DNA from 3 places in the Arthrobacter sp. CAN_A212 genome. Region 3 is predicted to be linked to each of the others. Evidence: riboswitches for the same ligand, from Rfam matches in the RefSeq annotation. Region 3 holds a riboswitch; each other region holds the start of a gene.
What was found. Region 3 has a riboswitch for S-adenosylmethionine ahead of metX (homoserine O-acetyltransferase MetX). Riboswitches for the same ligand answer to the same signal wherever they lie in the genome.

Region 1 (3,270 bases), on a different contig from region 3:
CGTCGATCGCGGTGGCCGGTCCGGTCAGCGCGAGGGTCAGGTGACCGAACGCGCGGCCTCTGATGTCGTTGATGCCCCCGTAGATCAGCTCGAACTCGACCCCCGCAGCGGCGAGTTCAAGGAACACCGAAGCCTGGGACGAGTCGCCGTCGCGGAAGGAGAAGGTGACGATCCGACCCGCATGCCGCTCGCGCAGCACGGCGACCTCGTCGGGTGACGGGATGCCCCTGACAACCGTGGAGACGAACCGTTGCGACGAGGCCTGACGCGGGTTGGAGAAGACGTCGAAAACGTCACCTTGCTCGACGATCCGGCCACCGTCCATCACCGCCACCTTGGTGGCGAGGGTCTGGATGACGTCCATCTCGTGGGTAATCACCACGATGGTGATCCCCAGCTCCTCGTTGACCCGGCGCAGCAGGCGCAACACCTCGTGGGTGGTCTCGGGGTCCAGCGCCGAGGTGGCCTCATCGGCCAGGAGAATCTTCGGTGACGTGGCCAGCGCGCGGGCAATCCCGACGCGCTGCTTCTGCCCACCGGAGAGCTGCTCAGGGTAGTTCGACGCCTTGTCGGCCAGCCCCACAAAGTCGAGGAGCTCGGTGACGCGCGCCTGGATTTCCTCCCGGCTCTTCCCTGCGACGCGGAGCGGGTACGCAACGTTGTTCCAGACCGTCTTGGCGTTGAAGAGGTTGAATTGCTGGAAGATCATGCCAATGTCGAGGCGCAGCTTGCGTAGTTGGCGGTCGGGCACGTTGGTGACCTGGTGTCCGTCGACGACGATCGTGCCGCTCGTCGCCTTCTCCAGCGCGTTGATCAGCCGGACCAGGGTGCTTTTACCGGCACCCGAGTACCCGATGATCCCGTAGATCTCGCCGGCCTCAATGTCGAGGCTGACGTTGTCGATAGCGTGCACAGGGTCGCCACCGCGCCGCCCCGGAGGGAAGCTTTTCGTGACGTCCTGCAAAGAGATGAGGGGCATGGTGTTCCTTGCTGGAAGAGCCCTGCGGCCAGCCGGGATCGCCGGCCGGCCGCAGGAGTTGGCGGGGCCTGGCTAGCCCTGGGCGGCGGTGTCTTCCTCGACAGTGTCGAGGGTTGACTGCAGCTCCTCGGGAGTTACCACCAGGAACTCGGCCGTCCCACCGGAGGTCTCCTGGACGGCGTCCTGCACCTCCTGGTTTTCCTGGTAGATGCTCACCAGCTTTTGGTAGGTCTCGTTGGTCTCCTCACCGGCACGGGCGGCGAACACGTTCACGTACGCAACGGCGGCGGGATCCGTCGGATCGTCCTGCGCGATGGCGTCCTCGAAGTTCAGCCCCGCGTCCTGAACGAAGTCGTTGTTGATGATCGCGGCGGCGACGTCGGGCAACGACGTGGGTGTCAGCGAGGCCTCGAGGGTGGTGACGGTGACCTTGGAGGCCTCCTCGTCAATGTCGTCGATGGTCGAGAAGGCACTGCCGCCGCCGTCGAGCACCACCAGTCCAGCGGACTGGAGCACGAGCAGGCCCCTGGCCAGGTTGCTCTCGTCATTGGGGACGGCAACGGTGGAGCCCTCGGGGATTTCGTCGACCGAGCCGTACTGGGTGGAGTACAGACCCAGGGGGTAGATCGCTGTGGACCCGATCGGGGCGAGCTCCGCACCGCTGGAGACGTTGTAGCGCGCCAGGTACACGAGGTGCTGGAACTGGTTGAGGTCCAGTTCGCTTTCGCTCAGGGCGGGGTTGGGCTGGGTGTACTCGGCGAAGTCGATGACCTCAAGGTCAATGCCCTCCTCCGCCGCGGCTTCGGTCAGCAGTCCCCATTCCGGGTCGCTGGCGCCGACGACGCCGAGGCTGATGCTTTCGTTGCCGGAGTCGGAGCCTTCCGACGAACCGCAGGCGACGGTGAGGGCCAGAAAGGGGACCACGGCAAGGGACAGGAGTTTGCGGGAATTCATGGGTTTTCCTTTGAACGGTTTACTTGGGGAAAGGATCAGCAGGGCAGGCGAAATCGGCCGGAAGCTCTGCTGGATCGGCACTAAGAAAAGAAATGTGAAGGTGCTGCGGAAACTGCAGCGACAATCGGGCGGGATTCCTCGGGTGTTACATACTGGCTCGCTTCGAGATCGCGGGCGGTATCACCGAGACCCTTGCGGGGACTCTCCTGGATACGCCGTACTTGCCATCCGGGGACTTGTTCCGGTGGCCGAATCTTCACCTGAAGCACCCCACTACGGGAGAGGGTTGCTGTTCAACCGGCCAGGGAGCCATTGGTTGAACTCTTGATTCTGAGTTCACGCTAAAGCAGATAATTCGCAGGGTCAAAAAATGGTCTCGAAGGATCGTCACAAATGACCCGGCGGAGAACTGCTGGTGAGCCGGTTCCTCGGCATGACCACCCAGCAGGCCCTCATAGCCTGGTCGGTCATCGCGACCTCGTGCCGGTGATCCAGCGGCGCGACTAGCCGGTGAGCTGCTCCCGGGACATAATCTGGTTGTCCGGACGCGGAACGAACCAGGGTTCCAGATCTACCGCGGTCATGGGCCGCGTGTAGAAGTAGCCTTGCGCCAGATCGCAGCCAAGTCCCAACAGGGCTTCCAACTGGCCGGCCGTTTCGACGCCCTCGGCCACCGCAGACATGTTCGTTGCGTGGGCGAGCTGGATGCAGGAGGTCACGATCGCGTGGTCCTTAGTATCGGAGGTAAGGCCCGCGATGAATGACCGGTCAATCTTGAGCTCATCGATCGGGAAGCGCCGCAGATAGACCAGGCTGGAGTGGCCGGTCCCGAAGTCATCGATGGACAAGCTGACGCCCAGTGCGCTGAGCGCGTTGAGCGTCCGGAGCGCACTTTCGGGGTCGACTGTCAACGCCGTCTCGGTGATCTCGAGGGTGAGCAGTCCCGCCGCCACGTTGTGACGTTCCAGAGCTGCAGTCACGATGTCCGCCAGATGGGGGTCATTCAACTGAATGGCCGAAATGTTCACTGACATGCGTACCGGTGCCCGGCCGGGTGAGGAACGGTGCCAGGCCGCCTGCTGCGCCACGGCGGCGTTGACGACCCAGGCACCGAGGGGCAGGATCAGCCCTGACTCCTCGGCGAAGTCGATGAAGGATCCCGGGTCCAGCAACCCCCGGTCCGGGTGATCCCACCGGACCAGCGCTTCAAAACCGCTCATCTGCCCGTTGGCCAGGTCGATCTGCGGCTGGAAGAAGAGGAGCAGTTCGCCGTCGTCGATCGCCTGCCGCAGTTCGCCTCGGCGCTTGAGACGACCATCTGTCGGGTCCTTGGTGCT
Region 2 (3,270 bases), on a different contig from region 3:
GGCGGCCGCATAGTCGGCTGGGTCGGTGCCCGGGACGAAGGTGGTGTCGATGCCAAACCGGCGCAACGTCACGTCGAGCTGGGTGACGGTGCCGCCGTACAGCTGCGACGCGGCGACGATATGGTCCCCGGCCTGGCAGAGCGCAGCGAAGGTGATAAATTCGGCGCTCATGCCCGACGCCGTCGCGACCGCCCCGATGCCACCCTCCAGCGACGCGATCCGCTCCTCGAAGGCCGCGACCGTGGGGTTGCCGATCCGTGAGTAGATGTTGCCGTACTTTTGCAGCGCAAAGAGGTTTGCGGCGTCGGCCGTGTCCTTGAACACGAACGATGTCGTCTGGTAGATGGGGACGGCCCGGGCACCATGTGCCGAGTCGGGGGTGCCCCCTGCATGGAGTGCACGCGTACGGAATCCGAAGCTGCGGTCAGCCATTAGACACCTGCCTTAATGTTCTCGTGAGTGACGTCGTTGACGATGAAATCCAGGCCCTCTTTGCGGGCGAGGTCCGCTTCAAGTTCGCGGACGATGGGGAGGACGTCTTGGCCGAAGGCTTCGACTTCCTCCTGGAAGTGGAGGTAGCAGGTCAGCATCAGGTTGACGCCGATCTTCTTGTACTCGACGATCCGCTCGGCAATCTGCTCGGGCGTGCCGATCAGCTGGGTCTTGAAACCGTCGTTGTACTGGATCAGGTCCTCAAAGGAGGAATCTGCCCACATGCCCTTGCCGTCCTTGGTGGAGGCACCGGCTTCCTGGACGGCGCCACGGAACCCCTCGACCGCTGGCTTGTGTGCCTTGGCCACAATCTCGCGGAGGGTTTCGCGGGCTTCCTTCTCGGTGTCGCGGGCAATCACGAACCCGTTGAGTCCGAACCGTGGCTTGCGCCCGGCCTCGGCGGCGGAGGCCTGCACGCCGGCGATGTTCTCCTTGAACCCCTCAAGGTCCTTGCCGTTGGAGAAGTACCAGTCGGCCACCCGGCCAGCGGTGGCCTGTGCCGCGGTGGAGTTCCCACCGAAGAAGACCTCCGGGTGCGGCCGCCCGGGCACGTCAACGGGTGGTGGGTTGAGGGTGAAGTCGGTGATGTTGTAGTACTTGCCGGACTGGGAGAAGTTCTGCTCTGTCCAGAGGCCGCGGAGGATTCTGATGAATTCCTCGGTGCGGACGTAGCGTTCGTCGTGCTCCAACCAGGGGAGGCCGAAGCCCGTAAACTCGCTCTTCAACCAGCCCGAGACAATGTTCACGGCCGCCCGGCCCTGCGAGATGTGATCAGCGGTGATGATGAACTTCGCGAGGACACCGGGCTGCCACATGCCGGGGTGGACGGCGGCAATCACCTTCAGCTTCTCGGTCGCGCCGAGCAGGGCCAGCGAGAACGCCGTCGCCTCGTGCTGCTTGTCTGCCCCGTAGCTTGCCGCATACCGGGTTTGCGAGAGGGCGTACTCGAACCCAGCGTTCTCCGCGATGCGGGCCAGCTTCTTGTTGTACTCAAAGTCCCAGCCGGTGCGCTGCTCAATAGTGGAGACCACCAGGCCGCCGCTCACATTGGGAACCCAGTACGCAAACTTCAGGGGTTGGGAAAGGTCAATAGCCATATTTGTCCTCCATCGTGCCTGGCATTAGCACCCTAATGTCACTGCCGTGGGCAGTGGCCAGGGTTGCTGCGGTGTCAATGAGCCAGATCTCTCAACCGCTCGGGATGGTCCCCACCAGTGTGACAGCACGATCGCGGTGCACCAACATTGTTGCTCTCCGTTGCAGTGGTTGGCGGAGTGGCGACCTCACAGCTGGCGGCGGACGCCCGCCTCCCGGGCTATCCCTTCGACCTGCTCGCCCATGTCGTCGGCCAGCGGCTTGGTCCCCGATCCGCGGCGCAGCAGCGGGACATGGAACGGCCCGCCTGCTTCCTCCGTTTCGAAGCCGATCGCTGCGTAGATCGCCAGGGCGCCGAGCGCGAACCCAAAGATCCCGGCGGCGGTCTCCCAGCCATCCGCACCCGTCAGGTGGGCGACGCCGGTGAAAGCGAACCGCAGCGCGGAACCAGCGAGCACGGCGGCGGCCACCAGCTTGCCCTTCGCGCCCAGGATCGGTGCCAGCATAGCTACCGCCGCGGTAATCAGGAGCACCCCGAGCGCGGAAATCGATGCGCCCCCCGGGGTGACCAGCATCGCCACCGCGATCAGCGCCCAGGTACCGGCAACCATGGCCATCCCTGTCCCGGCAATCGGATCACGGGCGCCGAAGCCAATGACGGAGGAGAACAGTTGCAGCGGTACCGTGAGCACCAGGATCCCCAGCGCAACGATCTGTTCCTCTTGAGCCGGAATGATCCCCAGTTGCAGCGCGCTGACGCCGATGGTCGCCACTGCCAGCGCCATGAACGCCAGCGGGAGGGGTGTTCCGGTGGGCCGAAGCACGATCCGGGTAATTGCCAGCCGTTCCTCGCGCCGCTTCTGTTCATCCTTGTCAATGCTCATGGCACAACCCGATCACACGCGCGTAACAACCGACAAACGCTGCGTCGGGGCGGCCCGATGCCCGGGAAGGGTGAGCAACCTGGACCGGATGGGTCAACCTGGACATCCGTGAGGGACATGGTGATCACCGATGTCCAGGTTGCTCACCGGAAGGAGGTGCGGGTCACCGGACCGGGCGCGCGGCGAGCACTGCCGCGATGCCGGGCACGCACCCCTCGTTCTGGAGCGACGTGGTGTCGCCGAGCGCCGTGTTCTCGAACAGCTGGGTCAGGAGCCGCCGCATGATCTTCCCGGACCGGGTCTTCGGCACGTCGTCGACGACGACGACGGCGGTCGGTTTCGCGATCGGCCCGATCACTGCGGCGACATGGTTCCGCAGCACCCGGTCCACGTCCTCCCCGACGGCGGGACCGGTGCCCTCCGAGGGTGACAGGACCACGAACGCGGCGATTGCGTGACCGGTCCGCGGATCAGCAACAGGGCAGACACCGGCCTCGACCACCCAGGGGTGGGCCACGAGGGCCGATTCGATCTCGATGGTCGAGAGCCGGTGCCCTGACACGTTGAGCACGTCGTCCACCCGCCCGAGGATCCAGGTGTCGCCGTCGTCGTCGTACCTCGCGCCGTCCCCGGCGAGGAACCAGCCCTGCGCAGCGAACTTCCGCCAGTAGGAATCGAGGTAGCGCTGGGGGTCGCCCCACACGGTGCGGGCCATCGCCGGTCCGGTCCGGTCCACGACGATCAGGCCTTGTTCGCCGACGGGCACGGGGTGGCCGGCGTCGTCGACAATCCGGGTGCT
Region 3 (3,270 bases):
GCGCTGGGTATCACGACGGCGATCGAACCGGCGGCGCTCGACGCGTACTGGTGGACGGTGCCGGTGCTCATGCTGTCGGCACTGCGCCATGCGGTTGTCGAGGAGGTGATCGTGGTGGGGTATCTGTTCCACCGGCTGCGCCAGCTCGGATGGTCGACGCCGGTGATCATCGTCAGCAGCGCCCTGCTGCGCGGCAGCTACCACCTGTACCAGGGGTTCGGGCCGTTTATCGGCAACTTCATCATGGGGCTGATCTTCGGGTACGCCTACACCCGCACCAAACGGGTGATGCCGCTGGTAATTGCCCACGCGCTGCTGGACATTGCGGGTTTCGTTGGCTTTGCCCTCTTCGGGTCGGCGATCGGTATCGGCGACTAGGGGAACCCGACCCGCCCCGGCCCGGTGGGCCGGGGCCGTAATTTGGTGAGCGGGGACGGGCTAGATTTCAACCAGGCCGCTGGCAGCCTCGAAGGTCACCGACATCACGCCGGGAGTGCCGTTCGGGGCCACCCAGCGCACCGCGACACCATCCAGCGGATCGGTGGCGGGGGTCCCCAGCCATTCGGCGATCCGATCGGGTGACCCGGCGATGGTCAACGAGTCGAGCCGGACCGACGATGGGCGGGCATGCGAGGGGTGCAGCGCCTCGGTCCCGTCATCCCACCTCAACATGTAGGGAACCTGGGGGTCGGCGATCAAACCCTTGATGCCGATCTGCTGCCACGTCAGTTCCTGTCCGTCCGGGAACTTGCGGTTTCCGGGAACCGCGCTGCGGCCGAGCCGCTCCTCAAACGGGGCCAGGTCGTCGACCGCGACGCACCACCCCATCCAGCCTCCACCGGCTTCGGAGCGCGCACGGACCGCCTGGCCGAAGGGCGCCTTGTCTGACGCGGGGTGGTTGAGTACCTCGACCACCTCAAGGTATTGGCCATTCAGCAAAGGGAAAATCATGTTCCGCGTGCCGAAGCGGGGGTGCACACCGCCCTTGACCGGTTCGATGCCCAGGGCAGTGGAAATCCTCCCCGCTGTCGCTACGAGGCCGTCGGGTTCACAAGCATATGAGACATGGTCCAAGCGCATGGCCCTAGTTTTGCACTTTGTGATGCGTGTCTCGACTTAGGGTCGCCTAACCTCTTGATGGGCCCCGCTGTCGCGGTAGATTGCGTTCACATATTTGCACCGGGACGGCTTCTTCGGGTTATCTAGAAGCAGGTCACGAGTGCCAGCACGGAGCGGATTACCGTTCCACCAGAGCCCCGGCTTGCTGGACGGCAACCCTCCTTCGCGGCGGGGTGCCCCGGGTGACGACCAGGCGGTGGGCAAGGTGTCCGGCGCAAGCGCGGACTTCGAGGCGGGCGGTTTCAGTGACAACTCTTCACACGACCCAACAGGGCAGCACCATGCATTCGCGCCGGGACGGGACAGTGCAGACCCGCAACCTGGGCTCCTTCACCTGCGAGACCGGGGGATACCTCCCCGAACTCACCCTCGCCTACGAAACCTGGGGCACCCTCAACGAGGATGCCTCCAACGCGGTCCTGATCCAGCACGCGCTGACGGGCAGCTCCCATGTTGCCCGGGGCGATTCGGACGAGGACGGCTGGTGGGACCAACTGGTCGGCCCTGGCAAGACTATCGATACCACCAGGTACTTCGCCGTGTCGATCAACATGCTCGGCGGGTGCTACGGGTCCACCGGCCCCGCCAGCCTCGATCCCGACGGCGTCCCCTGGGGATCGCGGTTCCCGTTCCTGACGGTGCGGGATTCCGTGCGGGCCGAAGCGCTGCTGGCGGATGCACTGGGAATCGGGACCTGGCATTCGGTGCTTGGGGGGTCCCTGGGTGGGGCCAGGGCCCTCGAGTGGGCACTGATGTATCCGGATCGGGTGGAACGATGCGCAGTCATCGCGTGCACGGCGTCGAGCTCCGCGGAACAGATCGCCTTCGGCCAGGCCCAGCTCGCTGCCATCCGCCTGGACCCCGGGTTCGCCGGCGGCGACTACTACCCCGGCAGCGGGCCCACCGCGGGGCTGGGGCTGGCGCGACGGATCGCCCACATCACCTACCGGTCCGAACCCGAGCTTGAGTACCGGTTCGGCCGGGCACCCCAGAGTCCGGAGGTCCCCTTCGGCTCCACCGATCCGGCGGCCCGTGGCCGCTACCAGGTGGAGAGCTACCTTGATCATCAGGCTGACAAACTGGTGGACCGCTTCGACGCCAACAGCTATGTTGCCTTGACCGAAGCCCTGATGGGTCACGACGCGGCTCGCGATCGTGGCTCGCTGCACGCAGCGGTGCAGTTGGCGCGGGCGCAGTTCTTCATCGCCGCGGTGGACTCGGACCGGCTTTACTATCCCAGCCAGTCCCAGCTCCTGGCGGACGCGCTGCCCGGAGAGGTACCCGTGCACCTGATCACCTCACCGATCGGTCACGACGCGTTCCTCACCGAGGTCAGCCAGCTCCACGACAGGCTGCGGGACGCCTTCTACTCCTAGCCGCCCGCGCCCGGCGGCATACCCGGACCAAAGATGGGCGCGGCATCCGGACGCTTCGCCAGTATGCCGTCACCGGCCGACTGGCGGCGGAGCCGGCGCAACACCCAGGGAACGAAGTACACCTTCGCCCAGACGAGGTCCTCTGTACGGGCTGCACGCCAGCTCTTGTGGGGCAGGGGCTGCGGTTTCAGTGGAGTCAGGGAATGCGGCACGGCGAGGGTCTCCAGCACCATCATCGCGATCGTGTGGTGGCCCAGAGGAGAGAAATGCAGGCGGTCCCCGTCCCACATCTGCATGTCGACCAGTTGGCGCAACGCCCACAGGTCGGCGATCAACGCGTCGTGGCGCGCCGCGATGATCCGCAGGTTTTCATTGAAGATGGCGGTCCGGGATCTGAAGTTCCCCAGGACCGACTCGCGCGCGTCCGGTCCGGTGAACAGTACTACCGTCGCATGGTCGGCGCTGAGTTGTTCGACGGCGCTGTCCAGTTGTTCGGCGAGCCGGTCGGGATCGCCGCCCGGACGGATCAGGTCGTTGCCGCCCGCCGAAATGGTGATCAGGTCCGGCCGCAACGCCAGCGCGGGCTCCACCTGCTGATCGACAATCTGGTGCAGGAGCCGCCCGCGGACCGCGAGGTTGGCATACGCGAAGTCCTCACGGCTCAGGGCAAGTTCCTCTGCCACCCGGTCGGCCCAGCCCCGGTTGCCGCCGACGCTCTCGGGGTTCGGATCGCCGATTCCCTCGGTGAATGAATCACCCAGCGCAACGTAACGCG

Region 1: linked by a shared signal. The riboswitch ahead of IWX64_RS13555 (MetQ/NlpA family ABC transporter substrate-binding protein) and the one ahead of metX (homoserine O-acetyltransferase MetX) in region 3 are both predicted to bind S-adenosylmethionine.
Region 2: linked by a shared signal. The riboswitch ahead of sfnG (dimethylsulfone monooxygenase SfnG) and the one ahead of metX (homoserine O-acetyltransferase MetX) in region 3 are both predicted to bind S-adenosylmethionine.

The regions. Positions count from the first base shown of each region.
Region 1 covers NZ_JADOUT010000019.1:50,749-54,018, reverse strand. The annotation lists gene IWX64_RS13560 (methionine ABC transporter ATP-binding protein) at 1-979, opposite strand, end outside; gene IWX64_RS13555 (MetQ/NlpA family ABC transporter substrate-binding protein) at 1,052-1,933, opposite strand; SAM riboswitch class IV at 2,146-2,263, opposite strand; gene IWX64_RS13550 (putative bifunctional diguanylate cyclase/phosphodiesterase) at 2,437-3,270, opposite strand, start outside.
Region 2 covers NZ_JADOUT010000012.1:78,999-82,268, forward strand. The annotation lists gene IWX64_RS10750 (O-acetylhomoserine aminocarboxypropyltransferase/cysteine synthase family protein) at 1-432, opposite strand, end outside; gene sfnG (dimethylsulfone monooxygenase SfnG) at 432-1,589, opposite strand; SAM riboswitch class I at 1,596-1,700, opposite strand; gene IWX64_RS10760 (hypothetical protein) at 1,776-2,471, opposite strand; gene acs (acetate--CoA ligase) at 2,635-3,270, opposite strand, start outside.
Region 3 covers NZ_JADOUT010000014.1:54,126-57,395, forward strand. The annotation lists gene IWX64_RS11670 (CPBP family intramembrane glutamic endopeptidase) at 1-378, shown strand, start outside; gene IWX64_RS11675 (VOC family protein) at 439-1,080, opposite strand; SAM riboswitch class IV at 1,212-1,346, shown strand; gene metX (homoserine O-acetyltransferase MetX) at 1,401-2,495, shown strand; gene IWX64_RS11685 (SGNH/GDSL hydrolase family protein) at 2,492-3,270, opposite strand, start outside.